2 regions of the Chryseobacterium sp. AG363 genome follow, and region 1 is predicted to be linked to the other one. Evidence: riboswitches for the same ligand, from Rfam matches in the RefSeq annotation. Region 1 holds a riboswitch; the other holds the start of a gene.
The links. A riboswitch is a leader RNA that binds a small molecule or an ion and turns the genes downstream of it on or off. The one in region 1 is predicted to bind thiamine pyrophosphate.
Positions count from the first base shown of each region.

Region 2: it holds a riboswitch for thiamine pyrophosphate, as region 1 does, so the genes downstream of both, pnuC (nicotinamide riboside transporter PnuC) here and thiS (sulfur carrier protein ThiS) in region 1, are expected to answer to the same signal.

Region 1 covers NZ_RAQF01000006.1:99,888-116,358, reverse strand. Annotated here, with positions in the region: gene DEU39_RS20850 (heavy metal translocating P-type ATPase) at 1-2,165, opposite strand, end outside; gene DEU39_RS20845 (Crp/Fnr family transcriptional regulator) at 2,254-2,967, shown strand; gene panB (3-methyl-2-oxobutanoate hydroxymethyltransferase) at 3,028-3,843, shown strand; gene DEU39_RS20835 (hypothetical protein) at 3,847-4,161, shown strand; gene DEU39_RS20830 (RluA family pseudouridine synthase) at 4,173-4,850, shown strand; TPP riboswitch at 4,967-5,062, shown strand; gene thiS (sulfur carrier protein ThiS) at 5,120-5,326, shown strand; gene thiC (phosphomethylpyrimidine synthase ThiC) at 5,352-7,163, shown strand; gene DEU39_RS20815 (thiamine phosphate synthase) at 7,160-7,747, shown strand; gene DEU39_RS20810 (hydroxymethylpyrimidine/phosphomethylpyrimidine kinase) at 7,723-8,460, shown strand; gene DEU39_RS20805 (thiamine phosphate synthase) at 8,466-9,080, shown strand; gene DEU39_RS20800 (thiazole synthase) at 9,077-9,853, shown strand; gene thiH (2-iminoacetate synthase ThiH) at 9,863-10,981, shown strand; gene DEU39_RS20790 (HesA/MoeB/ThiF family protein) at 11,123-11,833, shown strand; gene DEU39_RS20785 (TonB-dependent receptor domain-containing protein) at 11,945-14,173, opposite strand; gene DEU39_RS20780 (DUF5694 domain-containing protein) at 14,242-15,081, opposite strand; gene DEU39_RS20775 (TonB-dependent receptor domain-containing protein) at 15,111-16,471, opposite strand, start outside.
Region 2 covers NZ_RAQF01000002.1:794,958-811,428, reverse strand. Annotated here, with positions in the region: gene DEU39_RS03620 (hypothetical protein) at 1-829, opposite strand, end outside; gene DEU39_RS03615 (hypothetical protein) at 1,171-1,395, shown strand; gene DEU39_RS03610 (VOC family protein) at 1,460-1,819, shown strand; gene DEU39_RS03605 (GNAT family N-acetyltransferase) at 1,827-2,243, opposite strand; gene DEU39_RS24640 (GNAT family N-acetyltransferase) at 2,256-2,363, opposite strand; tRNA gene DEU39_RS03600 (tRNA-Ala) at 2,536-2,609, shown strand; gene DEU39_RS03590 (hypothetical protein) at 3,073-4,104, opposite strand; gene pnuC (nicotinamide riboside transporter PnuC) at 4,091-4,687, opposite strand; TPP riboswitch at 4,713-4,819, opposite strand; gene DEU39_RS03580 (PA2169 family four-helix-bundle protein) at 4,941-5,399, shown strand; gene DEU39_RS03575 (DUF4142 domain-containing protein) at 5,522-6,133, opposite strand; gene DEU39_RS03570 (alpha-ketoglutarate-dependent dioxygenase AlkB family protein) at 6,263-6,871, opposite strand; gene DEU39_RS03565 (ferritin-like domain-containing protein) at 7,097-7,663, opposite strand; gene DEU39_RS03560 (alpha-amylase) at 7,827-9,305, opposite strand; gene DEU39_RS03555 (SDR family oxidoreductase) at 9,317-10,069, opposite strand; gene DEU39_RS24765 (CinA family protein) at 10,107-10,409, opposite strand; gene DEU39_RS24760 (CinA family protein) at 10,457-10,675, opposite strand; gene DEU39_RS03545 (low affinity iron permease family protein) at 10,703-11,098, opposite strand; gene DEU39_RS03540 (TonB-dependent receptor) at 11,473-14,082, shown strand; gene DEU39_RS03535 (YdeI/OmpD-associated family protein) at 14,184-14,765, opposite strand; gene DEU39_RS03530 (hypothetical protein) at 14,935-15,564, shown strand; gene DEU39_RS03525 (MarR family winged helix-turn-helix transcriptional regulator) at 15,566-16,048, opposite strand; gene DEU39_RS03520 (GNAT family N-acetyltransferase) at 16,051-16,471, opposite strand, start outside.

The DNA.
Region 1 (16,471 bases):
TAATTGTCCAGAGTAACTACTTTATCTCCGTTCATGATGACATCGGAAGATGGGGTAAAACTATTCGTGTCGTCAGCAATAGCAATTCCCACATTACTTTGTTTTAAAGCTCCTGCATCATTAAGTCCGTCTCCTAGCATTGCGACTTTTAAGTGCTGATCCTGAAGGGATTTGATGTAGTTTAACTTGTCTTCCGGGCTTTGATTAAAGGCCATTCCTTTGTAATTAGGAATAAGCTCTTTAAGTTGATTTTCTTCTGAGGAATTGTCTCCGCTCAGGATAAATATTTTGTAGTGGGTAAGTTTTGTGAAAAGTTCTTTCAGCTTCGGGCGGTATTCATTTTTAAAGATGAATTTTCCTAAATATTCTCCGTTTTTACTGATGTAAACCGCCGTTTCAAGGTTTTTAGGCTCCCGGTTGTTATACCTTGCGGAACCAATTTTATATAGGTTTCCTCTTACGCTTGCTTCGTATCCTTTTCCGGAGATTTCAACGAAATTTTCTACCGGGAAATAATCATCATTGACTTCAAAGAACTCATACAATGATTTTGAAAGCGGGTGATTGGAATTTTTTAATAAAGTTTTGATATTCAAAGAGTCAAATTCGCTGATCTCAGATCCTTCGTATTTGATGTTTGATTTCTTTCTGTGTGTAATGGTTCCTGTTTTGTCAAAAACAATCGTATCAAGTTTCGCGATTTTTTCAATCGTTAAAGTATCTTTTACGTAAAACTTATTTCGGCCTAAAATTCTCATAATGTGACCGAAAGTGAACGGAGCAGACAAGGCAAGTGCACAAGGACATGCAATAATCAGAATCGCAGAAATAACCTGAAACATAATTTTTAAATCAATAAAATACCAATAAGTTCCTGCGACTAAAGCGATACCTAAAATAATGAATGTGAAATATTTGCTGACGTTATTCGTAAGAGTATCGAGACCTGTTTCGTGTTTTTTAAATGCCTCTTTATTCCAAAGCTGAGTTAAATAACTTTGATCTACGTTTTTAATCACTTCGAGCTCTAAAGATGATCCTATCTGCTTACCTCCGGCAAAAATCTTATCTCCAGGCTGTTTGCTGATACTTTCACTTTCTCCGGTAATGAAACTGTTGTCGATATTACCTTCTCCGTTGATCAGAATAGCATCTACCGGAATTATTTCCTGATTCCTAACCAGAATTCTATCACCCACTTTTATTTCAGATAGTAAAATATTATCCTGTTTACCTTCGAAATCTACCTTGGTTACAGCAATCGGGTAGAAGGATTTGTAATCTCTGTCATAGGATAGTGCACTGTACGTCCTTTTCTGGAAAATTTTCCCGAGAAGCATAAAGAATAAAAGTCCACAAAGAGTGTCAAAATATCCTGGACCATAATCTGTTACCACTTCATAGATACTTCTTCCGTACAGAACAAAAATTCCTAAGACAATCGGAACGTCAATATTGACAATCTTATTTTTTAAACCGTACCATGCGGATTTATAATAGTCTGAAGCTGAATAAAATACAACAGGTGTTGCCAGCAGGAATATCAAAGTTCTGAATAAACCTCTGTAATGTTCCATCCAATAATCTTCCCCTCCAATATATTCCGGAAAGGCAAGGAACATTCCGTTACCAAAAGCAAAGGCAGCAATGGCAAATTTTACTAATAAAGATTTGTCAAGATGATCTTCATTTTTATCAGCGGTTTCAAGGCTGATTACCGGTTTGTATCCTAGATTGGTTAAGAATTTAGCGAGTTCGCTTAATTTCAGATCGTTATGGTTGAATGAAATCTGCAAAGTCTTCCTTGTGAAGTTTACCTGCGAATATTTAATGTGCTTATTTAATGTATGAAGGCTTTCCAATAGCCAGATACAGGAAGAACAGTGAATGACAGGGATTTTGAAAGTAACAAGACTGGTGCTTCCTTCAGAGAAATCAGTAACTTTCTCAAAAATTTCCGGCGTGTCTAAGTAATCAAATTGAGAAGAATTTTCATCATTCGGACGAATTCCTGCTCCTTTATTAAGCTCATAGAAATTGCCTAAATGATTTAAATTTAGAATCTCGTAAACAGATTTACATCCGTTACAACAGAAAGTCTTTTCATCAAATAAAATTCTCTCTTTTTCTATCCCTTGACCACAATGAAAACAGTTCTCGCTCACCCCATAAAATATTGAACTACAAAATTATAACAAATTTTTTTGTTTATCGTGTTAAAAAGTTCTATTTTTGTGATAAATATCATATAAAATGCCGCAGGAACAACAGATAGCAATTGAAGAGAGGTTCGCCAGAGTTTTTAATGATAAATCATTTAAAGAAAGACTTTCTAGCGCAGATTTTGAAAAATACATTAATGGCAAGAAGAAACTGAGTTTTCAGAAGCATGATACTATTTTCGAGGATGGCGAAACTCCAAAAGGAGTGTTTGTCCTGGAAAAAGGTGCTGCCAAACTTTCGAAATCAGGAGCGTTCGGTAAAGATCAGATTTTAAGATTTATCAAAGAAGGAGATATCATCGGCTATCGTTCTTTGCTTTGCGGGGAAAATTTCCAGGCCAAAGCAGAAGCAATGACAGATATTGAATGTGTATTTTTACCTGCAGATATTTTCATGTATCTTTTGGAGGTAGACCCACAATTGTCTTTTGTAATGCTTCAGAAAATCTCATACGAACTAGGAGAATCTTCCAATACCATTACTTTCCTTGCACAAAAAACGGTAAGAGAAAGACTGGCAGAAATTCTTTTGCTGCTGGAACAGAAACTGGGAGTAGATCCTGAAGGCTTTATCAAGATCTCATTAACGAGAGAAGAGATAGCTAATATCATCGGTACTGCTACTGAAAGTGCCATCCGCCTGATCTCGGAATTCAAACAGGATAGCCTGATTGAAGTGGACGGAAGAAATATCAAGATCTTAAATCACGACAAACTCATGAAACTCGGTCACGTAGTTTTATAATCATACAAAAACTTAAGTCGGCTCAAGGCCGACTTTTTAACTTTTAAAAATAGATAAATTATGTCTGTTCACTCTGAAATTAAAAAAGTTACAACTGAAACCTTGCGTAAAATGAAATTCGACAAGGAGAAAATAACAATGCTTACAGCCTATGATTTTACCACGGCGAAGATGGTAGACGCAGGTGGAGTAGATGCTATTTTGATTGGAGACTCTGCAGCGAATGTAATGGCTGGTTTCGAAACTACATTACCCATTACGCTGGATCAAATGATTTATCATGCTCAAAGTGTGGTAAGAGGAACCGACAGAGCTTTGGTGGTAGCGGATTTACCTTTTGGAACTTATCAGAGTAATCCTGAAAAAGCACTGGAGTCTGCGGTAAGAATGATGAAGGAAGGAGGGGCGCATGCTGTAAAAATTGAAGGTGGAAAAGAAATTTCCAAGTCTATCAAAAAAATTATCAATGCCGGAATTCCTGTAATGGGGCATTTGGGATTAACGCCACAGTCCATTTATAAATTCGGAACTTATAAAGTAAGAGCTAAAGAAGAAGCAGAAGCTGAAAAACTGATTGCTGATTCTCAGCTTTTGGAAGAGCTTGGCTGTTTTTCTATTGTGTTGGAAAAAATTCCTGCTGATTTAGCCAAGAAAGTAACTGAAAGTATTTCTATTCCTACCATCGGAATCGGTGCTGGCGCAGATTGTGACGGACAGGTTTTGGTGTATCATGATATGGTGGGAATGAACAAAGGTTTCAGCCCGAAATTCTTAAGAAGATACCTTGACCTTTACACAGAAATTACAGGAGCCGTTTCTCAATACGTGAAAGATGTGAAAAATGTAGAGTTTCCAAACGAAAACGAAAGTTATTAATCCATGCAGAACCAACAATCTATCCAGGGAATATTATCTATTGCAGCTTTGATTTGTCTGGCCGTAGGATGGTTTAATTTATTTTCCCCGGAAATCAATCATTTGCTTTCAAGAAAAGTATTTTATGTTCTGATTGGAGCGAGCTTTTTTATTCAGGCTCCATTGCTTACCAATAAGAATTTTGTTTATGCCATGTATGCTGCAGCGGCTATCTGTGTATTCGGAGCGTTTATTCCGGAAGGCTCAAAACTTTCAGCTGTTAAAACGGTAGGCCTTCTTGCAGGGATTATCCTGTCTTTATCCAACAGAAGAAGATAGACGGAACAAGTATGAAGGAGCAGATTATATATGAAGACAACCATCTTCTGGTGATTAATAAAAAGGTGGGTCAGCTTGTACAAGGCGATAAGACCGGCGATGAATCACTATTAGAATCCATCAAGAACTTTATAAAAATAAGAGATGCTAAGCCGGGAAATGTTTTTCTCGGCTTGGTTCATCGTATAGACCGCCCAACTTCAGGACTGGTGATCTATGCAAAAACTTCCAAAGCACTTTCCCGTTTGACACAGATGGTGAAAAACCGTGAAGTGAAAAAAACATATTGGGCAGTTGTAGGAAAAGAAATGATCCCGCAAAGCCAGAGACTGGTGCATTATTTAAAGAAAAATGAAAAAAATAATAAGGCTATTGTCTTTCCGAAAGCTACTGAAGGGGCGAAAGAAGCTATTCTTACCTATCATGTGATCAAAACACTGGATAATTATCTCCTTCTTGAAATTGATCTTGAAACCGGAAGGCATCATCAGATCAGAGCACAGCTGTCCAAGACCGGAGTTCCGATTAAGGGTGATCTGAAATACGGAGCACCACGTTCCAATCCTGATGGAGGAATCAATCTTCACGCCAGAAAGCTGGAGTTTATTCATCCTGTTACCAAAGAAAATATTGAAATAACAGCTCCCGTGCCGCAGAATGATGCGATCTGGAGAGCTTGTGAGGAATAACTAAAGATTTTTAGTTAATTAAAGGCAAACATAAAAGTCCGTCTCAATTTTGAGATGGACTTTTTCTTTATTATCATTTCAGATTTTGCGCATTCTAAAAAAATGTCTAACTTCGTTCCCAACTTTAGGGGTGTCTGTTACCAACAGACTGAGACTTACCCTTTGAACCTGATCTGGATCATACCAGCGTAGGGAAAAGTAGATGACTTTTGCTGTACATTCTATTGTACAATAATGGCCATTCCTAAAGTATATTTAATTTATTAGGAATGGAACTTATAATCAACCACACCCGAAAAACATTTGATGTACTTCCTGCAAACCTGGAAGCATTACTGGCTATTGAGTTACCCGGAAAGAAAAAAGGTATTGCTGTAGCGCTCAACAACCGAATTATTCCGCTGTCAGTCTGGGCGGAAACCATTCTCAAAAACAACGATTCAGTTTTAATCATTACTGCCACTCAGGGCGGTTAATTCTCATATTTAATACCAAAAACTTATGGCTCACTCCATTACATGTTCGCCATTTCCGAACTCAAAGAAAATCTATATTGAAGGTACATTACATCCTATCAATGTAGCAATGCGTGAAATACAGCTTAGCCCAACCAAATTGACCAATGGCGGCTTTGAACATAATGCTCCGGTAACGATTTATGACACTTCAGGTCCTTATACCGATGAAAATGCGGTTATTGATATTCAGAAAGGGCTTCCAAGAATCAGAGAACAATGGATTCTGGACAGAAATGATGTGAATATCTTAGACGGAATTACTTCTGAATACGGGAAAGCCCGTTTAGCTGATCCACTTTTAGATGAATTGAGGTTCTCTTATGATCATAAACCTAAAGTAGCACAGAAAGGAAAAGAGGTTACCCAGCTTTACTATGCCAAACAGGGAATCATTACTCCGGAAATGGAATATGTGGCGATCCGGGAAAATCAAAGAATAGAACAGCTGGAATCAGTGTCTAAAGAAATGGCTTTTCAACATCCGGGACACAGTTTTGGAGCCAATACTCCAAAAAGCAAGATCACTCCGGAATTTGTAAGGGACGAAATTGCTGCGGGAAGAGCGATCATTCCCAATAATATCAACCACCCGGAAAGTGAACCGATGATTATCGGAAGAAATTTCCTGGTAAAGATCAATGCCAATATCGGAAACAGTGCTGTTTCATCCAGTATTGAAGAAGAAGTAGAAAAAGCAGTATGGGCCTGCCGATGGGGAGCTGATACCATTATGGATCTTTCTACCGGGAAAAATATTCACGAAACAAGAGAGTGGATTATCAGAAACAGTCCGGTTCCTATTGGTACTGTTCCGATCTATCAGGCATTGGAAAAAGTAAAAGGTGTTCCTGAAGATCTGACATGGGAAATTTTCAGAGATACCCTTATTGAACAGGCAGAACAGGGAGTTTCGTACTTCACTATTCATGCAGGTGTTTTGTTGAGATATATCCATTTAACAGCAAAAAGAGTGACCGGAATTGTATCCAGAGGAGGATCTATTATGGCAAAATGGTGTTTATTCCATCATAAAGAAAGTTTCCTATACACTCATTTTGAGGAGATCTGCCAGATCATGAAAAAGTATGACGTGGCTTTCTCTCTTGGTGATGGCCTTCGTCCCGGATCTATTGCAGATGCTAATGATGCCGCTCAGTTTGCAGAACTGGAAACTTTAGGTGAACTGACAAAAATTGCATGGAAACACAATGTACAGGTAATGATTGAAGGACCAGGCCATGTTCCGATGCACATGATCAAAGAAAATATGGAAAAGCAATTGGAAGAATGCCATGAAGCTCCGTTTTATACCTTAGGCCCATTGACCACTGATATTGCACCGGGCTATGATCACATCACTTCAGGAATCGGTGCAGCCATGATCGGATGGTTTGGATGTGCGATGCTTTGCTATGTAACTCCGAAGGAACATTTAGGGCTTCCGAATAAAGACGATGTAAAAGTTGGAGTAATAACCTATAAGCTGGCGGCTCATGCTGCAGATTTGGCTAAAGGTCATCCGGGAGCACAGTACAGGGACAATGCATTGAGTAAAGCCAGATTTGAATTCAGATGGGAAGATCAGTTCAATCTTTCATTAGATCCAGAGACAGCAAGAGCTTATCATGATGAAACACTGCCCGCAGAAGGAGCAAAAATTGCTCATTTCTGTTCCATGTGCGGACCGAAATTCTGTTCCATGAAAATTACACAGGAAATTCGTGAATCAGCAGAACAAGGAATGCTTGATAAATCACAGGAGTTCATCGAAAAAGGGAAAGAAATTTATATATGATCCTGGTCATTACTCCTGAATTGATTGTCCCGAACGAGACAGATTTCATTAATCAGATGTTTCAGGAAGGTCTTGATCTGCTTCACATTCGTAAACCATGGATCAGCCGGAATGAAATGATTGAATTTATCACTCAGATTGATGAATCTTTTTATACACAGCTGGTTTTGCATACGTATTATGACCTTGGGAAAGAATTTACTATTTCAAGGTTTCATTTCAGAGAGATTGATCGACAGGAAGAAATGTATAAGTCTTTTGCGAAAGAAAATACCATTTCAACTTCTGTACATGATATTAAAACCTACAATACTTTGGAAAAAGAATGGGAATATGCTTTCATAAGCCCGTTCTTTCCAAGTATCTCCAAAAAAGGATATGGATTGAATTCTACCATTAAAGAAGAAATAAAACATCGGAACAATCCGGATGTAAAATTGATTGCTCTTGGAGGAATTCATCAGGATAATATTCATGAAGTTTTCGATTCAGATGCTGATGGAGCAGCTTTATTAGGTGCAATCTGGGAAAGTGAAGAACCTTTAAAAGTATTCAAAAAATGCAGGAACGTCCTTATGTCATAAGTATTGCAGGCTTCGATCCCAGTGGCGGAGCAGGCTTATTATCAGATAGCAAAACTTTTGAGCAATCAAAGGTGATGGGACTTGGAGTGTGTACCGCATTAACATTGCAAACTGCTTCGAAATGCCTGAGTTTAGAATGGCGGCCTATACATGAAGTAACTGAAGCGATTCAGGTACTGATGGATAATTATTCCGTTTCAGCCGTGAAAATTGGAATAGTGAAGGATGCCGAATTTCTGGGTAAGATTGTAAAAACAGTTCAAAAAGGAAATCCTGAAGTGAAAATAGTTTGGGATCCCGTTCTGAAAAGTACTTCTGAATTCGCATTTTTTAACCTTGAAACACTTCCTCAATTAAAAAGTACGGTTAATAAGCTTAGTTTAATAACTCCTAATTATAACGAATACCACATTTTAAGAGGAGATAATCTTTTGCCGGATACAAATCAATGCTCATTACTGATCAAAGGAGGACACCGGAAAGATCATTTGGGAACGGATATTTTAGTTGAAAACGAAAAAGAAACTTTTTTACTCCCGTCCGAAGACAATACAATCTATTTTCCTAAACATGGTTCCGGCTGTGTTTTATCTTCAGCAATTACTGCAGAACTTGCGAAAGGCGAAAATATGGAGAAGGCATGCCGAAACGGAAAACGATACATCGAAAAATTTTTAAAAAGCAATCCCTCTTTATTGGGAGCGCATTCATAGAAAACATGGAAAAATTACAATACATATCACAAGGAAATACCCTGCAGGAACAGGAACTTTGTATTCGGAAAGCCTTAGACAACGGGATCAAATGGGTACAGGTTCGATGGAAAAATGCTCCTGAAAACGAATTAATCAATCTTTGTGAAATTTCAAAACAACTTTGTTCAGAATATCAGGCGGTTTGTATTATCAATGACCATGTACAAATAGCCAAAGAAATAGATGCAGATGGTGTTCATTTAGGATTGAACGACAGTGCCATTGAAGAAGCAAGACTGATCTTAGACGAAAATAAAATAATTGGAGGAACGGCTAATACCCTTTCAGATGTCATTCAGAGAATCAAAGAATCTTGTGATTATATAGGTTTAGGACCATTGAGATTTACTACAACCAAAGAAAAACTAAGCCCTGTTCTGGGGTTTGAAGGCTACCAGGCTATCATTGATGGATTAAGAGAAAAATCAATAGACGTTCCCAAAATATTTGCCATCGGAAGTGTTACTCTCGAAGATATTTTACCGTTACAGGAAATCGGGATTTATGGTGTTGCTGTATCCGGACTTATTACCAGGCAGCCGACTATTATTAACGAACTAAAAAAAGTAATGATATGAACAATCAGAAATTAGAAATAGCAGGAAGAACTTTTGAATCAAGACTGTTTTTAGGAACAGGAAAATTCGGAAGTATGAGAGATATGGTGCAGTCTGTTATCGCATCAGAAACCAATATGGTGACAATGGCGCTTAAAAGAATTGATGCTCAATCCAGTGAAGACGATTTGCTTGATTCATTAAAAGAAACCAACGTTCACCTTCTGCCTAATACTTCCGGAGCAAGAACCGCCAAAGAAGCTGTATTGGCAGCTCAATTAGCCAGAGAAGCACTGGAAACCAACTGGGTAAAACTGGAAATTCATCCGGATCCAAAATATTTACTTCCCGATCCAATTGAAACTCTATATGCCACGGAAGAATTGGCTAAATTAGGATTTATTGTCATGCCTTATATCCATGCCGATCCTGTTTTATGCAAACGTCTTGAAGATGCCGGAACAGCTGTAGTAATGCCGTTGGGGGCACCCATTGGAACCAATAAAGGATTGAGAACTCAGGACTTTCTGGAAATAATCATCAGTCAGAGTAATGTTCCTGTAGTGGTAGATGCCGGAATCGGGGCACCATCAGATGCTGCAAAAGCAATGGAAATGGGAGCAGATGCCGTTTTGGTGAATACTGCCATTGCTGTAGCCAGAAATCCGTTGAATATGGCTGTTGCTTTTAAAGAAGGTGTGATTGCAGGAAGAAGAGCCTTTGAATCTGGATTGGGAGCTATTGCCAACCATGCTGAAGCTTCAAGTCCGCTTACTTCATTTTTATTTGAATAAATCAAACTTATGAAAAGCTTTAAAGATGTTTTTGAAAACTATCAGTGGGATGAGGTGAAGAATAAGCTTGAAAAAGTAAGTCTGGCAGATGTAAGATACAGTCTTCAGAAAAAAAATAAAACTCTGGACGATTTCCTGAATCTCCTTTCACCAGCTGCCTCTCAGGAACTGGAACTTATGGCAGGAATGACGCAGATGCTTACCCAAAAACGATTTGGAAAAACCATTCAGCTGTATGCACCGCTGTATCTCAGTAATGAATGTCAGAATATCTGCACCTATTGCGGATTCAGTCTTGATAATCATCTGAAAAGAAAAACCCTCTCCGATACGGAACTGATGATTGAAGCATCTGTTCTGAAATCAATGGGAGTGAATCATGTGCTGCTGGTGAGTGGTGAAGCCAATAAAATAGTAGGAGTTCCTTACTTTCAGAATGCTGTCCGTAAGTTAAAGCCTCATTTTTCCAACATTTCCATTGAAGTTCAGCCCTTATTGGAAGAAGAATATAAGTTGCTTCATGAGGAAGGAGTACATTCCGTTTTGGTGTATCAGGAAACCTATCATCAGGATGTTTACAGAGAATATCACCCAAAGGGTAAAAAATCTAACTTCCATTTCCGTCTGGAAACTCCCGACAGGGTAGGAAGAGCAGGAATTCATAAAATTGGACTAGGAGTTCTTCTTGGACTTGAAGATTGGAGAGTTGACAGTTTTTTTAACGCATTACACATTGATTATCTTCAGAAACAATACTGGAAAAGTAAATTTTCTGTTTCCTTTCCAAGACTCAGACCGGCAGAAGGGATTATTGAACCTAATTTCATAATGGAGGACAAAGATCTTCTTCAATTGATCTGTGCGTATAGAATCTGGAATGAAGACCTTGAAATCTCCATTTCTACCAGGGAAAGTGAAGTGTTTAGGAATAATATTGTTTCTCTGGGAGCAACCGCTATGAGTGCAGGTTCAAAAACAAACCCCGGAGGATATGCGGTGGATAAAGAATCTCTGGAACAGTTTGAAACCAGTGACGAGCGAAGTATGGATGAAATTAAAATCATGATTAAAAAAGCAGGTTATGATCCTGTGATGAAAGATTGGGATTCCGTATATAATGGATTTTGAAATTTTAAAGCCATTAAGGATTTTGAAGGAGTGAAGTTGAATTAATAAAAATCGGAGATTTTTAAGATAGTATCTTTTTAAAGCGAAGCTTAACTTTCCTAAAAAAGCTAAAGAAACTTAATGGCTCAATTATCATAAAGTATGAAAAAAGAAGATTATTTTTCACGGTACAGCCGGCAGATATTTATTGAAGAAATAGGATTGGAAGGACAAAAGAAAATAAGTTCATCCAAAGTTCTTGTCATTGGGGCAGGAGGTTTGGGAAGTCCTGTTATTCAATATCTGGCTGCTGCAGGAGTAGGAACTTTAGGTGTTGCAGATTTTGATGAGGTTGAACTTCATAATCTGAACCGGCAGATTATCCATACCGAAAACAGAGTAGGATTATCCAAAGTGAAAAGTGCTGAAACCTTTGTTGGAGAACTCAATCACCAGATTACATTCATCGGTATTGAAGAAAAAATCAATGAAAATAATGCAGAGGTAATTCTGTCTCAATATGATGTTATTGTTGACGGCTCAGATAACTTTTCAACAAGATATCTGGTAAATGATACCTGCGTGAAACTGAAAAAGGTTTTGGTTTATGGAAGTATTTTAGGGTTCTCAGGACAGGTTGCTGTATTTAATCATAGTGGAAGTAAAAATTTACGGGATATTTTCCCTGAACCGCCTTTCGATGAGGATGTTCCCGATTGTGACAGTCTTGGTGTATTAGGAGCTCTTCCCGGAATGATAGGCAGCATGATGGCTCTTCAGGCATTAAAAATTATCATAGATCTTCCGGTGAGTGTGAATCAAATGACATTGGTAGATACGATGAAGTGGAGATTTCAGACGATAGATTTCTGAAGTAAATGTAAACACTAATATCACTGATATTTTACCAAATAACACCATTTTAATATCAATAGAAAGAGGCAGTAAAATGATTACTGCCTCTTTTATTTATCTTGGAAAGGATTATTGTGCCTGCTGCATTACGCCACCGTTATCCTCTTTTTTAGTCTGGTTAAGGATATTCGGATCCTCTTTTGCCAGTTTATTTCTTGTCGGAATTTTGTAGTTGATAGAAAATCCGAAATTTCTTGTATCATATTTACTGCTGATCATTACAGGAGTTCCTGATGGAGGATTAGAACGTACCTGCATCATCTGTCCGTTGAAAATATCATTCGCAAAAACAGAAAGTGTCAGACGGTTGTTCATAAACTTTTTCGTCAACGTAATATCAAGCGAGTTGTTGAACGGTTTTTCTGCCGTAAAGTAGAAATATCCTGCTTTAGGTGTCAGATAGCTGTAATTAGCTGTCATTTTGATGTCCTTAGGCAAAAGAATTTGCGTCATGATATTGAAAATCCAGAACCCTTTATTATTCAGATTGTCAATTTCATGTTTCTGATAACCGGCATATAAGTACATGAAGTTAATTTTATCAGGGTTGAAATCAAACTTCATAATCTCACTCATAGGCTTACTGAAAATCATGAAAGGAATCGGCAATCCCACGTTGAAGTTGTGAATTTTCATATTTGAAATATTCACCTGCTCGTTGTAGAGTTTTCTTCCGTCTTTTCGGATGATCTGTGCCACCTGATTGCTTGCCGAACTTACACTATATCCGATAAATGCATAATCAAAAGCTGAAATTTTCAATTCATAATTATCAAAAATAGTAGGTTGTAGATTCGGGTTACCGTTTACTTCTGTACTGGGTCCTGAGAACGTCACGTTGTTCGGGTTAAGGGCAGAAATACTCGGCAGACTGATTTTTCTGTTGTAATTCGCGGCAATATAAACCTGATTCATCATGTTATACTGCACGCTTGCATTAGGGAAAAATTTAAACTTATTGAAAGGAATTAAATTAGCCTCTACCAGTTTTGCATCTTTATCAAAATATCTTGTTACTCCGGAAATATCATAGTTCTCAGCACGGGAGCCTAATGTGAAATCAAATTTTTTCAATTTAGCCTGAAACTCTAAGTAGGTAGAAGCTGTCTGTCTTTGATATTCCAGATTGGTCAGACCAAAACTTTTTGTATCATAATCCTGTCTTTCATATAACCCACCAAAACTTACCTTTCCGCCATCAAGAAGTTTGATTGGCTGTGCATAATCTACTTTCAGGTTCGCGATATTCATCACAGATTTATTGTTCAGAATATCTTTTAATCCGTTGGTAGGACTATCAAGAGGTTCATTGGGATAGTTTACAAATGTTCCATCCTGAAAATAATTATCCTGAGAAAACTTGCTGTCTGATTTTGTATACCCAAACTGGAAATCAAGTTTTTGAGATTTGTCAGCAAAACGTTTCTGATACGTTACCACGGCTTCCTGTCTTAAAGTATTGGTATGGGCAACATCCGAAGAAGTGTAAAAAGCTTCTCTTAAATCCTTCGGGTTTCTCTTGAACGGTAGATCTCCATGTCCGTCACTTAAAGTATAGTTATCATTATTGTTGTGATAAATATCGTAGTTCAATAATAATCTGTCCTGTCCTAAATCAAAAGTCAATCCGGATTTTGCAAAATATCCGCGTGCATATCGATCGGTATGGCTGTTCAAAAGTTCATCCTGCTGGCCATTCAGCATACTTTCACGGTAATTCTGCCCAACATTCAGCTGCCACCCGAAATATTTATTTCTGGCGTTTAAGTTAACAGAGTTTGTGGTTCTGCTTCTGAATTTATCATAATTCGTGAAAGAATAATTTCCAGAATAGGTAGCAGTTAAATATTTATTAGCGTTTTTGTTGGTGATGATATTCATAATTGCACCTCCGGAAGTGGCTGGAAACTCAGCACCAGGCTGAGTGATCACTTCAATCCTTTCTACAGAATTGGCAGGCATTCCTTCCAGGAAGGAGTTCAGTTCATTGGACGTAATATTCAACGGTCTTCCGTTAAGATATACTTCCAGCATTTTTCCCTGATACATCATCCCTGCGATGTCGGTAGATACAAGCCCGGGAAGTTTTTTAATTCCTTCCAGAACGTTTCCGTTATTGAGCTGAGGTTGTTCAGAAAAATCAAAAATAGTACGGTCCGCCTTTTGTTCAACGGCTTTTTTAGTTTTGGTGATCACTACACCTTCAATTTGTTTCTCTTTAGGAGTGCTATTGGTCTTTTCCTGAGAGAAAACCAGCATAGAACTTACCAGAGATAAAGCGAATATAGTTTTTTTCATAATGTTTTTACTACTATTCGGTTAGACGATGAAAAATAAATTTTGTTACAGTCAGCACAGTAATTTATTTATTTTAATGAAGAAAATTCAATAAAATCATATTCTGCAGAAGAAGTAAAAAGTTGTCTTAATACAGCCGCATGGCCATTTCCTGCAATAACAAGAATTCTGTCTTCATTATTATGAGGAATGTTTTGAATATTGCGGAACATTCTCAGGTTCCTGCTGTACCAATAGAGAGCAAGCATATCTGCACCATCATATTCTCTCAGTTTAAAATCTCCGCTCAGATAAGCCCCATATCCATATTGATGGCTTTCTTTGGAATTCATATAAATAAAAGTGTCTAAGAGCGATTTGAAATTTTTAGGTTCAGAACTCTTGAAAAACCTGTTAAATTGTTGAGAAATTGCATCATTACTTCTAAAATCATACTCTTTGCTGAGGGTATTAAAAAATGTAGAATCGCTTTTTCCAAACTTCTTCTGAAGATCATCCCAAATACATTCCGCATCAATGCTGAACAGTTCTTTTATTTTAAGGTCCCTGGCGATTCTCATAGCAAGCTGATAACGTTCGTCTCTTTTGTCCCGGTGTTTGCCGTCATTGTATTCCTTAAGCTTTTGATTAGCATTCCAGCTTGGCCAGGCCTCAATTGCAATTTTTGTTGGCTTAAATCTTTTGATATATTCTACAAGCTCGGTGACTTCATTTGAAGTTTTAGGAGAAAGTACATCTATCTGATCTTCTGTATTGATTTTATTGGCATCAAGATTTGGGTAATCAAAATGAAATGATCCGACAACCAAAACTTTTGTCTTTGGATTTTTAAAATAATCGGAAGGTTTTTTTTGAGCAAACACTGATGTAGACATGAATACAAGAAAAATATAAATAAAAGTTTTCATGATTTTATTTTTTAATTACTATTACATTATTATTGTGCACGGTTTTTCTCTTCGAAATTCACCGTTCTGTTATTTGATTTTACTTTCTGATTTCCAAAATTATAAGTGATGCTGAGTGACATTCTTCTGGCATCCCAATAGTTGTTGAATGACTGTGTGTTATCGGTAAAGTACATATCAGCCCTCAATCCGGATTGTCTGAAAATATCACTCATTGAAAGATTGACCTGAAGTGCCTTTTCTGCAAAGCTCATCTTTAATCCTGCATCCAGACTTGCACTGTTTTTCGCAGAAAAATATCCGTCTCTGGAAGGAAGGTTGTTCCAGTAGTTGACAAATAGCATGAATGTTTTTGCTTTATTCAGCTGGAAGGTGTTGTTCAAAGAAAAATAAAATGACTGTCCATTTTTAGCAACCAGATTGAATCTTGTAATCTGAGTTTCATTATAGCTGAAGGAAGTAGAGATATTACTTTCCCAGATTTTGAAATAGGTGTTCGTATAATTGAGATTGATTCCGTAAACATTCTGACTATAATAGTTTTCATAGGTACTGACAAGGTTAATCCCATTCAGAAAGGAAATCTGGTCAAAATTATTCGTTGTTCTCTGATAATAAAGATTGGTAGAAAATTTACTTTTAAAAATATAATTGAATTCGATGTTATGATTGAAAGATGGCTGCAGACTTGGATTTCCTGTATAATACGTATTGGGATTAGAATACCATCGGAACGGATCTAAAGCTCGGAAGTAAGGCCGGTTGATTCTTCGTGAATAATTAATACTGAACTGATTGTTTTCATTGGCTTTATAAGAGACATAAGCTGTTGGGAAAAACTTTCCGTAATTATTCTCCGATTTTGATTGCGTAGTAGGAGAGAAGCCGCTGGTTTGTGAATATTCATAACGAAGTCCGGCCTTTAAAGACCATTTTTCACCTAGGTCCTTACTGGCACTGATATAAGCTGCATAATTCTTTTCATCATAATCAAAAAGATTACTCTTTGCCGGATCTATGATATAATTCCCATTGGTGAAATTAAAATATTCTATATCTGAATTATTAGAAAACTGGCTGTATTTCGTACCTGTTTCCAATTGAATTTTTTTGAAATTTAAAGTCAAGTCTGCTTGTCCGGAGTATATTTTATAATCTACCGTAGAGCGATTTCTAACGATCTGAGTGGCATTAGTGGCAAGATTTTTTGTTGTAAAATTAACTTCAGTATCGGGCAAATTTCCATAATAATTAGATCCGAAACTAAGTTTATGTTCACCCAGTTTTTGATCAAAATAGAGATTAAGCATTTGGGTAGTAAAAGGAGACCGATGCTTTGAATCTGTCTCTGTTTGCAAAGTAGACGTACCATCTGTAAAGTAACTTTGTG
Region 2 (16,471 bases), on a different contig from region 1:
TCAACTGAGCAGTTCCTGCTCCTCCTAATCGTACTTTTACAGAGGTATCCACTGTAGGTCTGTAAATAGCATAGGCTTCTGGCTGGCCTCCTATTGAAGTGGCAGGATAATTATTTATTGCATCAACAACACCGGTGGTACTGGAGGGAAGAACAGAATTATTTGAAGCATCAACCCATTCATAGACAAAGAAACCTCCAGCTAGTGAGAACTCTGTAGCATGCAGTTGGCAACGGAGAACATAGGTTTTCCCGGCTTTCAAATTAAAAACACCGGCATTATAAGTAATATTATTGGCTGCAATTACAGACCCAAATGTAACGTCCGACCCTGTAGATACTGTTTGAATAGCGTTTGGTTTTACAATAATATAATCTCCTGTAGAAGAACTTCCTTTTGAAAGGATTTCCCATGTAGAAGAAGCTCCTGTAAGCCCGGTATTGATTAATTCTACACTTTGATTTGCTGGTACAAGAACATTGGGATTTCCATTAATAGTCTCTGGAGATGCAGAATTTACTGTAATACTAAAGTTTGTATTATTTTTAATCCTATAAATACGCCCTTTATAATTCCCAGCCCCACTGACTGCGGAAGGGAGATTAAAAACAGCATTGGAAACACCATTATAAGCAACATGGAAATCTGATGAGTTCAAATTATAAGAATTTGTAATAACAGCATTATAATTTGCTGCTAATGATCCATTAATATCCATAGTGGAACCTGGATTTGCAGTATTAATACCAACATTTCCTGCCTGGGCAAAAGCAAAAGTAGAGCTTAAAGCTAATACTGCTATAAATAATTTTGTATAAATTTTAACCATTCATTATTGTTTTACATATCATAATTGATATTATTACGGGGTAAAGGTATGTTAATAGAGATGTAAAAATTCTTCGAATGCCGTGGAAATACATGTACAGGCTTGTGGAAAAATATCCACAAATATTAATATCAAAGAATAGGCTGTATCATATAACAAATCAGACAACCTTAAAAACTAAAGTCCGTTATTCTGGACTTGTAACTGGTATTCTTTTATGACTGGCGTCATAAAGTAATTTTTTATTATTTCACTATATTTGGAATAATAAAACTAACCCCATGAAATAAGCCAACATAAAGACTTGTTAAACTAAAAATGATTAAAGATTACCAAAGATTATGAAAGACTTATTTTCATTAAACGGAAAGAAAAAGGATCATGTGATTACGCACTTAAAAAAAGAGATGTATTCATTGATCGAAAATGATAACTGGATTACAGTTACGGTTAAAAAGTGGTTTCATACAATGATCGTATCCTATTTGATTTGCAATGGTTTAGTTACTTTAACGATTGTAAGAACAAAATTCACTCCATTTTACGAAAAATATACCGTTTTGTAATTATTTCTTTTTGAGAATAGAGTTATAAGATCTTAAATTCTTTATTATTTAAAACAACACTGAAATGAAATTAAAAATATTATCCATCGTTTGGGGCGTTGCGGATTTGAACAGAGCAATTGCATTTTGGTGTGAAGCTTTGCACTACAAAATAAAGAATGAGCCTGATGTTGACTTTGCCATTCTGATACCAAAGGAAGGAGATGGAATGCAGTTATCATTAAAATTAACCAGTTCGGAACAGCCAAAGAGACATCATATGGACCTGATATCTGATAATCAGCGGCAGGAAGTAGAGCGGCTTCTTAGTATTGGGGCTGAAAAGATGCCAGGCTGGAATTACGAAGATGATGCTGACTATGTAGTTCTTCTTGATCCCGAAGGAAATTCATTTTGCGTAGTACAGCAAAACAATGATATCTGAAAGGCATCTATTCTGTAACCCATTCTTCACGAAGAACTGCATAAATAATATCATCAACCCATTTATTTTTCCAGAACAGACTTTTCACAAAATGCCCTTCTTTTCTTAAACCAATTCGTTGCATCAGTTGAAGAGAAGCAGTGTTGTCAGGATCTACGGAAGCTGTAATTCTGTGTTTTTGTAAATCATTAAAAAGAAAATCAATGGTACCTTTTAAAGCCTCAGAAGCATACCCTTTACCCTGAAATGAGGTGTTTAAGGTAATTCCAAGTTCTACCTGTACATTTTCATCTCCAATAAAATGAATTCCGATATCTCCAATGACTGCTTTTGTTTCTTGATCAGTAATCAACAGCTGATACCAGCTTTCAGGTTGGTTGAATTCAGTTGTGTTTCTTTGGATAAAACTTTCCACTTCTTCCAGGGTTTCAGGAATCTAGCCTTGAAATTTATTGGCTTCGGCATCTGAGCGGTAATCGAAAATATCCTGTTTGTCATCAATCGTAATATCCCGAAGAACTAATCTTTTTGTATAGAGTTGCATGATTGTATTATAATTTCAGACAAAAATAGGTTAATTAGGAATTTATTCTAGGGATAATGATGGATTTTTATGGTCATTGAGCCTATTTCCATTAATTTTAATTCAATAAAAATTATAAAATAGTTGCAAATATCATTTAAATACTTACTTTTGTATCGCCTTACAAAAAAACGGGGGATTGGCGCAGTTGGCTAGCGCGTTTGACTGGCAGTCAAAAGGTCACGGGTTCGAATCCCGTATTCTCCACTTAGTGCAATTATAAAATGTATATAATGCACGAAAATATGATAAACCCTACAAAAATTGATTTTTGTAGGTTTTTTTTGTAAAAAGGGATGGTATAGTTTTCAAGATTTTTAGTTCCACTTTTAATAACCTTTAAATGTTGCATTGTGTTAGAGCAAAGTTATGGACTCTTTTTCTATAGAGATGCTTATCAATTAAAGTGGAAAGATATAAAGGAAGGTCATGATGGAGGTCTATGGATTATGAACAGTAGACATAAATCTAATTCACAAATGAATATTTCTCTATTACCGAAGGTTATTGAATTTTTTTTAATTAAAAGAAATCGCAGATATATACGAAATACCAAATAATCTCAATACCCATAAATTTTTATTCTTTTTCTCCAAAATTGTATTTAAAATATTTTGATCTGAAATAGATCAGCATTAGATAAAAAGTTTATTAACAAAGAATTTTCTACTCAAAAAGAAAAGTCCAAATCATCAGCAGAAGGTCTGACATTAGAATGCATCGCAGCTGTAAAATAATCACAGAACACCTGATACACTTCAGAATTAATATCCGTAGCCCGGATTCCCAACTGTGTATAAATAGTAAGGATCTGATGGGATAATCTTTGAACCAGCTCTACTCCATATTGGTGGATTTCGTTTTGATATCCTTCAGAAATATCTTTGTGATCACCGAGTATATTTTCTACTTCTCCGGCAATTTGCAATACTTTTTCCAAATGCTTTTCAACAGACTCTGCGAAACTTTTGAAATGGATCTCAGGACGAATATATTCTGCTTCTTCAATAAAATGAGAAGCCATTCCCAAATAGTTGACCAACAGTGTCAAGTCTGCAAAAATCCGAAAAGGAATAGTGTCCAGAATATCATTGGTGAAAAAAGTATCGTAAACAAAACTATAGTCTTCATTAACGAGCACATTTTCAACAGTGAATGAATAGGTGCCACTGGCCTTCATTCCCACAGATTTCCAGTTGGGAATAACCTCAGCTTGTTCTTTCGAAATAATAAATGATCGAATTATTCCATTGCCATGACCATCCATTAAAGGTTTTCCGTTTTCTGTAATTTTGGCATTCAATGTAAAATGGGTAAGATGAGGTGCACCTGTTGCAAAATTCCATGAACCGTTGATCAGATAGTGGCTGTTGTCTATTTTTTCTGCAGTTCCTCCCACCATTCCGCTGCCACCAAAGCAGGTTTCAGAATGGATAAACAGTAATTGAGCAATTTCAGGCTTGATATTTCTGGAAAAATAATTGGCTCCGGCACAAAGTGTCAGCATCCAGCCAAAGCTTCCATCGGTTTCTGCACAGCCAAATAAGGTGTTAAGTCCTTCTTCAAAACGATAGCCGAGTCCTCCATATTTTTTGGGAACCCATATTTTAAGCAGTTTTTCTTCATGAATATGCTGCATTACTTTATCAGAAATTACAGGGGCTCCATGAAGTTCCCGTCTGATCTCTTTAGTACTCAGCATTAGCTTTCGATTTAATAATTTTTTGCCACTCTATATATCCGGAAATGGCTACTAAAAATAAGAATGACGTCAAAACAGCATAGAGATACAATTCTTTATGAATCATTAAAGGAATAGAAATGATATTACTGACATTGAGTATCACCCAGTTTTCAATTTTCCGTCTCGCCATCAGCCACATTCCCGCCCAGGCAAAAGCACTCACCAGAGAATCCCAGATCGGAACATCCGAGTCTGTAAAATGGGTCAGAAAAGACCAGAATAAGATAAAAGTTCCCAGAACAATTCCTCCCGTAATCCATTTTTCTGTGGTGGTGGTAACAGAGATTTCCATTTCTGATTTCTGCTTTCCGAATTTCCAATATAACCATCCATAGATGCTCATGATCAGATAATAAAGATTTAAGGTAAATTCAGCGTACAGCTTGGAAGTAAGCATCACATACAGCGTAAGCAGAATCCCCGCAATTCCGAAAAGATAGTTGTTGACATTGTTTTTACAGGCCAGTAAAACCTGAATGACTGAAAATAAGACTCCGAACCATTCCGGTAAGGTAATTTGTTTTAAAATGTCCTGCATCATATTAATTATTAGAAATCAAATGATGAGATGATCAGTAAGCAATCCCTACACCGGCATTATCCGGATCAGGTGTGGAAATACATTCCTGGGTATCATCTCAGCCACTGTTTTGTAGCACCCCATTGTTCGGCAAAGGTGCAGCTTTTTGTTGAAAAAAGAAAGGACTTTGGTTTTTTATTTACAGGATATGATCACGATTATAAGGAGTCGATGAGGGAAATTATAATTTTATGGATAACTAAAAATTTATATTATGGACAATCAAGAAATATCAGTACTTAATGACTTACTTCACATTACCAACGACAGAAAGGAAGGCTTTGAAAAAGTTGAGGGAAAAGTATGGGAAATGTATCCGGATGTAAAAGATGAGTACGAACATATGATTTCGCAGTCGAAAATCATGAAAAATGAACTGATCAACCTCATCACAGAAAAGCAAGGCACTCCGGAGGACTCAACGTCCATGGCAGGAGCTGTTCACAGAACTTGGATTGACATTAAAAATTCTTTTACCATGGGAAATCTCATAGAATCTACATTAGAAAATGTGGTATTTGGCGAAAAAGCAGCTATTGAAGCTTATCAAAATGCCCTGGACACAGGTGAGCTCAGCCCAAAAAGTACTGAGATTGTGTCTGAACAGCTTCGTATCCTTAAAGATTCTTACAGACAATTCAAGAAAATTGAAGAATATAAAAAGAAAGAATAATCAAAAAACTCCTCTTAAAAAGAGGAGCTTACTATAATCAAGAACAAAATAATATTTAATCAATTCAAAATTATTAAATATTGTATGCTCATACTTATGATGCAGGTCATAAAAACTCAATATTATTTGACCGCATTTTTAGCTTTTTCCGATTCCTGCAAATGATGTTCAAGTGTCGGAAGGGTTTTCGCTGCGAAAGATTTTAATGAGGCTTCTGTTCCTTCTGACACCTCTTTTTTGAATGCTTCTACATCTTCCTTGTGGTCACTGACCATTAAATCTGTATATTTTTTGTCAAAGTCTTTACCTTTCTTAGCTTTCAGGTCATCATACATCTTCTGCTTTTCGGCATCCAGACTTGTGGGTAAGGTATACCCAATTCCTGATGCCCAATTCTTAAGCTCGTCGTTCGCTTTGGAATGATCGGTTACCATCATTGCTCCCAAAGATTTTACCACTGAGTTTTCAGCGTTTGTTGCGGCCAGTTTTCCCATCATTACCTCCATCAGTCCTCCTATGGCTGCAGCATCTGCAAACTTTTTGTCCTGATCACTGAGAGTACTTTTCTGATCTTTGGTGTCTGACATTTTGGTGGAGTCGCTTACCGTCATCCCGGATTCTGCAGGGGCAGACATTGTGGTACTTTCCTCAGATTGACTCGTGGTTGTCGGTTCGTTTTTTTTGCAGGCCGTTAAAGCAGCTAATGCAAAAATTGTTACTACAAGATTTTTCATAATAATAAATTTTAAGTGGTGATATTAATGAAGTCAAACAATGACTTTGTTTATAAATGCAACAATTTATCTGCCAAAAACCGATTACAACACTTCTAACCTAATCATAAAACATTATGAATAAATACCTTACAACTTATTAACCAACCGGAATGTAAGATTAATACGCTCCTTCATAGCGGTTAGAGACTTGGCAATACGATGTTCCCAGTTTTCCTGAAGGTCTCCTTTCATAATCAATAATGATCCGTGAGGAAGAGGCAGGCTGTATTTACTCTGATGATGGTCTTTTTTCCTGAAATCAAAATTTCTGGTTTGCCCCAGACTTACTGACGCAATCACCGGACGTTTCCCATATCTGCTTTCCTTATCCCGATGCCAGGCAACAGAATCGTTATGATCTCTGTAAAGGTTCAACAATACGGAATTGAATTGATAGCCAAATGTTTCTTCTATTCTTTGTTTTAAAGAAAACAGTTCCGGTGTCCAATGATGGGCATCCAGTTCATTGTCTGAAGGATAGGCATTTTTCTCATCTCCATACCAGGCGGTTAAGCGAGGTGTGAGAACCATCTTATCATACATTTTCTGGGTACGTTGTTTCCAGGGAGCTGTTTCAAGCAGATGAATTTTAAGGCGGTCAGCTTCTTCCTGATTCAGGAAATGTTCTCTGTATTCCAGAAGGTCTTTTGGAAATTCGTACAGATCTGCTGAGTCGAACAGGCTAAGTTGGGTCATTTTTAAACTTTATAAATGGTAGAATACAGTTTTCTTTTACAGTATAAGAGTTTTGTTATTCAATTACAGTTCATTTTAAAAAACTAAATTGATACAAATTATATCCACAAATATACTACAACTGATACAAAATCAACCAAGATAAAAATGTTGCATTTTAAACCTTTCCGGATTTCAATAAAAAGGAGACCTGATTTTTTCAGGTCTCCTTTTTAAAGATTGTATTTACATGGCTTTACTGTTAAGATTGGTATCAGCAACTTTTGTAAGCAGTTCATCACATTTTTTTTCTTCTTCCAATGTGCTTAAAAAGTTTTTAAGACACTCTTCTTCCTTCAATACTTTTGCGAATGCTGCCAGTGTTCCATAAGTAGCAATTTCATAATGTTCAACTTTTTGCGCTGCTGCAATAATGCCCGCATCTCTTACTGCTCCCGGTTCTGTCTCTTCCATAATGCTCTTTCCTTCATCCAGCAATCCCTGCATAGCATCACATTTTTTTGCCTGGGCTTTTTTTCCTAATGCTTTGAAACATTCTTCCAATCTTTCCACATGGCCTTCTGTTTCCGTGATGTGCTTATCAATGCCTTGTTTAAGCTTTTCACTGGTTGCATTTTTCATCATTGCCGGCAGCGCTTTCAGCAGTGCTTTTTCAGCCCAGTAAATATCTTTCAGCGCATCTTCAAAAAGATCTTCCAAACTTTTGGCTGCATTTTTTTTAGCCGGAGTTTTTGCTTTTGCTGTTGTTGCTTTTTTGGCTGGTGTTTTTTTGGTTGCCGTTTTAGTTTCCATATTATAATAATTTAGTGATTGATTGGTGGTAAATCTGCAACTATAAGACCATTTTTGTCCAAAATACTGAGATGTGGTATCTAAAATTACAGGAGCTTATATGGTAAGTTAAAATTAGAATAGCTGTTCGCAGAGAATAAAAGGCCTGAAAATTTGCCAATCATTACGGTGTTTGTTTTTTTACCCATATACTTACCGAACCCGAATTTACGGTAAACACCGCTTTCCCGTCTTTATCCGTATAAATTTCTTCATGACGGTTCTTTAAAAAATCGGTATAAACCGAATCCGCATGTTCTTTTCCCAATTCTATTTCTTTATAACCTTCTTCGCTATTAGACATGATTACAATGCAGTCCGCATGCTTTTCATCTCCTTTCCGTACAAAAGCCACGCAGTTGGGATGATCAAAATAATCGATCTGCTCACCATATGCAAAAAGCTTTCTCGCTTCAAGCAGACCAGGAAGTTCTTCAACCTTCGGCATGATGATATGCACTTCCTGCTCATCCTTTATATCGATATAATCTGCACCAAAAAGATCGGGATAAAATATGCAGGGATAAGCTTCATCGGTAAGAAGAATAATAGCATAAGCCAAGGGTTTGAACCAGTCTTTCACCGCAGATTCAAGAGCCTGAAGCTGCTGTGTATCGTGGTTTTCAACAAAAGAAACTGAGAATACCGGTTTCTTCTCCAGGAAGCTTCCTTTTAAAATCCGGCTCATATCATAATCTTTACCATCCTGTGATGCTTTAAAGAAATTATAATGCAGCGGAGTATCAAAACAAGAGATAAGATCAGACATTTTATCGGAAAAATACTCAATTTTTTCTGCCTCGTCTTTCCAGAATTCGCCCAAAACAAAACATTCAGGATTCACTTCTGTTTTAATATAGGAGATCCAGTCTTTCAAAAAGTCGGAGGAGATATGTTTTAAGGCATCCAATCTGATTCCGTCTACTTTCGTTGTTTCCATATACCATCTGATCCATTTTTTCATTTCCTCCACAACATAAGGATTACGGTACTCTATGTCAGCTCCCATCAGATAATCATAATTACCGAACTGATGACTTACGGCATCTGTCCACTCCTCACCATATTCATTATGGATTTTAAAAACACCATTCATCTCCTCTCCTTCTCTGATCACATAATCAATACCGCTGAAACAGTGATGATCCCATATAAAGTTCGAATACACTCCTTTTCTTCCCGGAAAAGTAAATTTCGTATAGGCTGAAACCTCCATATTTTCAGAGATTCTTTCATTACGGTTTTCTTCACTCAGCTGATGTACCATAATCTTTTCTTCTTCATCTCCACCCATCCTGTGGTTTAAAACAATATCCGCATACACAGACATTCCCGCTTCATGCGCTTTCTCTATTGCCATTAAATATTCGGCTTTTGTCCCGTACCGGGTTGGTATACTGCCTTTCTGATCAAATTCTCCCAAATCATAAAGATCATATACATCATAGCCACGCCCTTCCATATTGAGACTGCATTTATTGGCAGGAGGAAACCAGACGGCAGTAAACCCCAAATCTTTTAAATATTCTGCTTTTTCAGCAAACTCATTCCATAGGTTTCCGGGATGATACCAATGGAAAAACTGAATAATAACTCCATTCATATCCGTTAAGATTAACCGTTAACAATTAAACCTCCATTAGGATGAAGAACCTGTCCCGTTATCTGTGATGAAGCAACTGTGGCAAGAAATAGAAAACTTGCTGCCACTTCTCCGGTAGAAGCATTACGTTCTAGCGGCGGTTTATTCTGATCTTCATCTTCTTCTCCGAATGTTTTTTCCGTAAGCGGCGTGGCTACCGGTCCGGGTGCAACAGCATTCACCCTTATTCCTTTAGGTTTAGCCTGTAATGCCAGTGAACGGGTGAACGAAACAATAGCGCCTTTGGTTGCTGAATAATCCAGTAATTCTTCATGTCCAAGATAGGCAGTAGCTGAAGTAGTATTGATAATAGAATCCCCTTGTTTTAAATAAGGAAATACAATCTTTGTCAGCAGGATCATTCCGATAATGTTGGAATCGAAAGTTTTGCGGATATCCTCTTCTTTAAGATTTTCTATACTTTCACAAGGAACCTGGGTTCCTGCATTATTAATCAGTATATCTATTCCTCCGAATTTAGAAACTACCTCATTAACAACAGATTTACAAAATTCACTATCATTAATATCACCTTCAAACGAAAGGACTTTTCTTCCTGTTTTTTTTAATTCCTCCACTGTTTTCATGGCATCTTTGGCATCATGATAGTGGATGAAGGCAATATCTGCTCCTTCCTTAGCAAATAAAAGAGCGATGGCTTTACCAATTCCGCTGTCTGCTCCTGTAATAAGGACAGATTTATTCTGCAATTGTAATTTTTCCATAATTGATTGTATTAACAGCTTATTATTGTGATGATTTTTACTCCTTATTTTCACGGTGTTTATCCAGTTCCAGCTTAAAGCATCCCAGAATGAATTCACTGTAATAGAGCTGGGCATTAACAGGTTTGGTTCTGGAGTGCAGATCTAATTTCTCTGAAAGAACCACTTTTCCTTTGTGGGCAATGGCAAAGTAAGCGAAGAGCTTCCCTTCTGATTCTTCCACCGGAGTGGCATATCCTGTAACTCCAATAGACCAGTCGGTTTTGTAGAGTTTACCTACCTGCAACGCCATTGTTTCAGCAATATGAGGAGATACAGAGTTATATTGTTGAGCTTCCACAGGATCTACCCCAAGAAAATTTACTTTTTATTCTAAAGTATACGCTGTCATGCCGCCTTTAAAAAATTGGAGGCATCCTTCATCTGGGAAAACGAAAACTGTAAAAATCCGGCTGTAACACTTTCAGCTGTTGAAACGGTTTCATCTCCTGAAAGAAGATACTCTCCGATACGCTTAAACAGTTTCTCGAGTTCTATGACGAAATGCACCAGGGATTTCACTGACAGTGAATCAGCGTGGGCAATTTGAGAAGATTTTAAAATCATGCTGCATATATTATAATAGTATTAAGACTATTTTTGCACGGGATCCTGTGAATGTTCTTTTTCTTGGGATAGTTGTCCAAGTTTCTCATAATATTTATGAAGCTTGTCCAGCTCTTCTTCCGTCAGATCTTCAATATCCACCAGTCTGTTACTGGCTTTTTCATAGGAGGCTATCAATTCGTTGAGTTTTATCTGAATAGCCTTAGAGTCTTTATTCTGAGTTTTTTGAATCAGAAATACCATCAGGAAAGTAATAATAGTGGTACCGGTATTGATAACAAGCTGCCAGGTTTCTGAATAATTGAAAACAGGTCCGCATACAGCCCACACAACCACCAGTAAACTGGCTCCCATAAAAGCACCCGGACTTCCGGTTATACAGACAACACGATCTGAAAACCTTTCAAAAAAATTTTTTTTCATAAATAATACGATTTTGAATAAAATGATAATACAAGTTATCAAAACAACAGTATAAAAATTATGACTCAAGTCACCTATGCCTTTTATGACTTAGCTATTATTATAGTATATTTTCCAACAATATTGAGTTTTGTTTAAAAATGTGGAGAACCGCATAATTATTTTTACCCGTTAAAAACAAGCCATTTTTTTGATCAATCTCTTTTATAACAAATTGTAAACGAAAGATGTGGAATAGTTAACATATTCAAAAAAGTGAGAAATAAAGTATATTCCAAAAACTGAATAAAATCACTTCGTTAAGATTTAATACTTAATTAAAAAATAATTATCCATCTTTGCAGCCTTAAAAATCAAACACGCTAGTTTATTTCATGAGCATTACTTTTAAAAAGCGACTAATTATAGCGCTTGTATTACCTACGGCCGCCATCTATTATGGGCAGAGTACGAAGGATTCTTTAGAGAAATCCAAATCTATTGATGAGGTTATGTTGGTGGGTAGAAACCTTTCCCAAACAGCCAAAGAGAGAAAAACACCTGTTGCGGTTTCCAACATTAAGGCTGCAGAAATTCAGGAGAAACTGGGAAACAGAGAATTCCCTGAAATTATGAAGTCTACTCCATCCGTTTACGTGACCAAAGTAGGTGGTGGTTTCGGAGACAGCAGAATCAACATGAGAGGTTTTGACGGAGCTAACATTGCTGTGATCATCAACGGACAGCCTGTGAATGATATGCAGGGAGGTACCGTTTACTGGTCCAACTGGACCGGTTTGGCTGACATTGCGAGCAATATTCAGATTCAAAGAGGTTTGGGAGCATCTAAATTTGTTGTTCCTTCCGTGGGAGGAACCATCAATATTGTTACCAAAGCTACCGATTCTGAACAGAAAGCAATGGTGAAAGGAGAAGTTGGAAATGACAACTACTCCAGAATATCTGCTATGTATTCTTCCGGATTAAAAAACAAATGGGGAACAACTGTATTGCTTTCCCGTTGGCAAGGTGACGGATACATCAATGGAACAAAAGGAGAAGGTTACTCATGGTTTTTCTCTACAGGATTTAAACCTAATGAAAAGCATGCTTTCAATTTAATCGCTACCGGAGCTCCTCAGGTACACGATACAAGAAGATCTTCTGCAACCGGAGCCAATGTGGCAACATTGCAACAGTTTGAAACTTACGGAAGAAGATACAACCCACAGACAGGAATGTTGAATGGTTCTCAATTCAACCTTGCTCCTAACTTCTATCACAAGCCTATCGCATCATTGAACTGGGACTGGACAATGAATGACAATCTTAAATTATCCACAGTTCTTTATGGTTCATGGGGACGCGGTGGCGGTGGTACCGGACTTAACGGTTCTATCAAAAACGCAGCCGGACAAACTATGAACTTCATGAATTATGGAGCAGGTGGTGACGGTACAATCAACTGGGATATGATTTATCGTTATAACAGAGGCGGTATGGTAACGGATTATAATGGAAATAGCTTCCAGAAATCTACTTTTACGGCTCCTGCAGGCTCTCCTGGTGATTATAACGGACAATATGTATCTACTCTGAACGGAACCACTGGTATTGTGAGAAAGCAAAGTATCAATGCTCACGACTGGTATGGAGTAATCGCAGACCTTAATTACAAAAAAAATAACTGGACTTTCAACGGAGGGATTGATCTTAAAACTTACAAAGGAGCTCTATATGATATTGTAACGGATATGTTGGGATCTGATGCTGTATTTGTTCCTGGTACAGCAAATGCTCCAAAAGGATATTATATCAATCAAACGGTAAAGCCGGAACCTCTTACAAAGCTTAAAGATGCTCAGAAAGTATCTATCCATAATGAAGGTTTGGTAAAATGGGCTGGTATTTATGGAATGGTGGAGTACAGTTCTGAGAAGCTAAGTGCATCTGTCCAGGGATCTGTTTCCGAGCAATATTACAAGAGAAGAGACTATATGCTATATACTCCTGGAAATCAGGAGACAAAATGGTATCATAAAACAGGTTATATTGTAAAAGGAGGTGCCAACTATAATATTGACGACCACCACAATGTATTTTTCAATACAGGAGTTATCTCAAGACAGCCTTTATTCAATGCATTATTCCCGTCCAACCAGAATATCTATAATGATGCTAAGAATGAAAGAATCTTTTCTGTGGAATTAGGATATGGTTTCAAATCGCGTTATATAGATGTGAACATCAATGCTTATAGAACGCAGTGGGATGACAGATTTATCTCAAGAACATTCAATGCTACAGCGGCAGATGTTGCTAAATTCCCTCAGCTTAACCTTGGAAGTGCATATTTCTACAATGCTCTGAACGTAGGTCAGCTCCACCAGGGAATCGAATTGGAAGCAAAAGCCAGACCTTTTACGAATCTAAGATTAAGAGGAATGGTATCAATGGGTAACTGGAAATATAAAGGAAATGCTAACTTCAACATCCTTGATGTTCAGAACAACCAGGAAATAGCTGGTGCAACCGGAACCATCAATATCAAAGACCTGAAGGTTGGAGATGCTGCTCAAACAACTGCAAGCATCGGTGCAGATTATAATATCACCAAAGCATTCAGTATTGATGCCAACTGGGAATATTATGACAAGCTTTATGCTCAGTTCAACCCGATCAACTTCCTTACGGAAGCCGCAAGAGAAAAAGGAATTGTAAAATTGCCAAGCTATCATTTATTTGATGTAGGGGCTTCTTACAAGTTTACATTGGATGCGAAAAAGTCTTTAACATTGAGAGCGAACGTATACAACTTATTCAACAAATATTATATTTCTGAATTAAGCTCCAACATCTTTGCAGGCGATAAAATTGCGAATGGTCCGGATGCAGGAAAAACGTATCAGGAAGCTGGAAGAGTGTACCAGGGAGTTGCAGACGGTAATACAGGATTCCTTGGTTTTGGAAGAACGTGGTCTGTTGCAGCCACTTTGAGATTTTAAGTAATATATTTCAATAATGAATCAATTGAATAGGCTGTCCCAAAAATGGGACAGCCTATTTTCATCATAAGCATTAAAAATAAGATTCTATCTTTTAAAGCTTAAAAATTTTTAGGTTTCTTATGTTGAGCAGCTTGTTTTGCGATTTCGTCAATACGGTTTTTTCTGGTTTCGGGTCTTTTAGCCAACACAATCCATTGCAGCAGCATTTTTTTCATGGATTTGCTTAAACCTAGAAAATAGGTTTCGGAACCTTCATGTAGTTTAAATGTTTCATTCAGATCTTCAGGAATAGTAAGATCTTCTACAGAATCCAAAATATTCCAGGAACCATTCTCTTTTGCAATTCGGATAGTTTCAAATCCTGCTTTTGTCATCAGCTTATTTTCGATCAGCTTCTGAACCTTATCCTTATTAATTTTTGACCAGGTACTTTTCGGTTTCCGTCTGCTAAATAACTGCATAAACGAACTTTCGTCAATGGTTTTCCTTGTACTGTCAATCCAGCCAAAACAAAGGGCTTCATCTACCAGATCCGTCCAGTGAACAATGGGCAAATTTGATTTTGTGGTATTGCAAATAAGCCATACAGACTGTTCTATTTGATGATTCTCTTCAAGCCATTGCCGCCATTCTGTCTTTGTCCTGACATGAAAGGTCTGTTTCTCTGCAATTTTACGCATAGCTTTTCTTTTATTACTGTAAAATTAAAATACTTTAGTGACAATAGTTTGTCAGTATAAAAATTTCAAATAATTAATTATGACATCCCATAATATAAGCCTATTAAAGAAATAAATGATAAATTAGTCAAAATAAATCATTAAAAATATTCTACCTTATCAATCGAATATGGACAGAGAAACTATAGATTATATTATCAGATACTTTAGCAAATTAATGACAAAGGATGAATCATTAGCACTGAATCATCATATGTATACTTTGAAGAGTTCTGAAAGTGTACATATGAGAAATCTAATGATAGAACGAGGCTGGATAAATTCTGATCCTGAAGTTATACAACTATTAGAACATGGATATCAAACTTTTGAACAAAATGTTGTGACCCGGATAATGGCAGAAACTCCCGAAAAAGTTTTTTTCAACAATTGTCCTGAATGCCACAAACTCGCCCGTACTCCACATGCTAAGCAATGCAGATATTGTGGATATCACTGGCATCATTTAACTGTTGCTCACTTTAAGCTCAATAATACATTTCAGATTACAGGAAGAAATTTTTTCTTAATAGGAAAAATTGAAGAAGGTAAAATAAAAGAAGGACAAAGAATAGATTTAAGAATATTGGGTCTTAATAAAAAGCCTAAAATTCAATCCATTGAATTTGCCCTTACACGGCACGACGGAAAAGCGTGGGAAGATATTGCACTGGGCATAGACGAGCTAACTGCAGAAGATAAAGAATATTTAAAAAGTATCATGCCTGTCAGAGATCCACTTGACATCATAATAGAATAAATTATTTTTTCGAGTTCTTCACCTGCAGTGCTCTCTGATAAAAGGACTGATTGGCAATTTTCTCTTCGGCTTCATCAATGGCAGTCAGCAGATTATTTTTATTGTCTGCAATATCACCTAAAATCTGGGACATCAGTTCCCAAACGGGTTTCATTTTTTCAATGAGCTCCTGCCCTTTTGAAGTGAGTTTAAAAAGCCTTTTGCGCTCGTCCTGTTTATCTTTTTCCCATTGGATCAACTCCTGCTTTTCAAGTTCTTTGAGCAGTGTTATGGTGGATGGATGGGTATATCCTATTTCATTGGCTATTTCAACAACACTTGCCATTTCTTTTTTATAAATGGTGAAAATAACCGGAAACCACTTCAGTTCAAAATCAATTCCGAATGCTTTATAGATGAGCGCTCCGTCTTTCCTCAGTTGTTCGCTTAGGCGGTGCAGTCTGGTGGATATGGCAAGAATTCCTGCTTCGTTGATTACATTCATATTCAGTCAAGATTTAAGTGGTAAAAAACATCATCGGCACTCATTAGAGGAAACTTCACGGGAAGATCGCTTTTTTCAATCTTTACAAAAAGATTCCTTTCATAGAAACGCTGGGCTGCTTTCAGTACCGTTATGGTTCCCAAATATAAATCATCAATTCTGTTTTCGCGGCAGAAAGAAATTAAAACTTCCAGTAATTCTTGCGCAATATTCAGTTCTTTTCCTCTGAATTCCTTTTTAACAAACATTTTTCTGATGGCTCCTGCCTTTTCATCAAATTTAACCAATGCTATAGAACCTACCAGCTGATTATCTACAAAAGCACCCCAAAAGTTACCTCCGGCTTCCATGTAAAAACTTTCTATCTGCAAAAGATCAGGCTGATCTTTTATAGTAATCGGAATATTAAACTCTTTTTGCTGG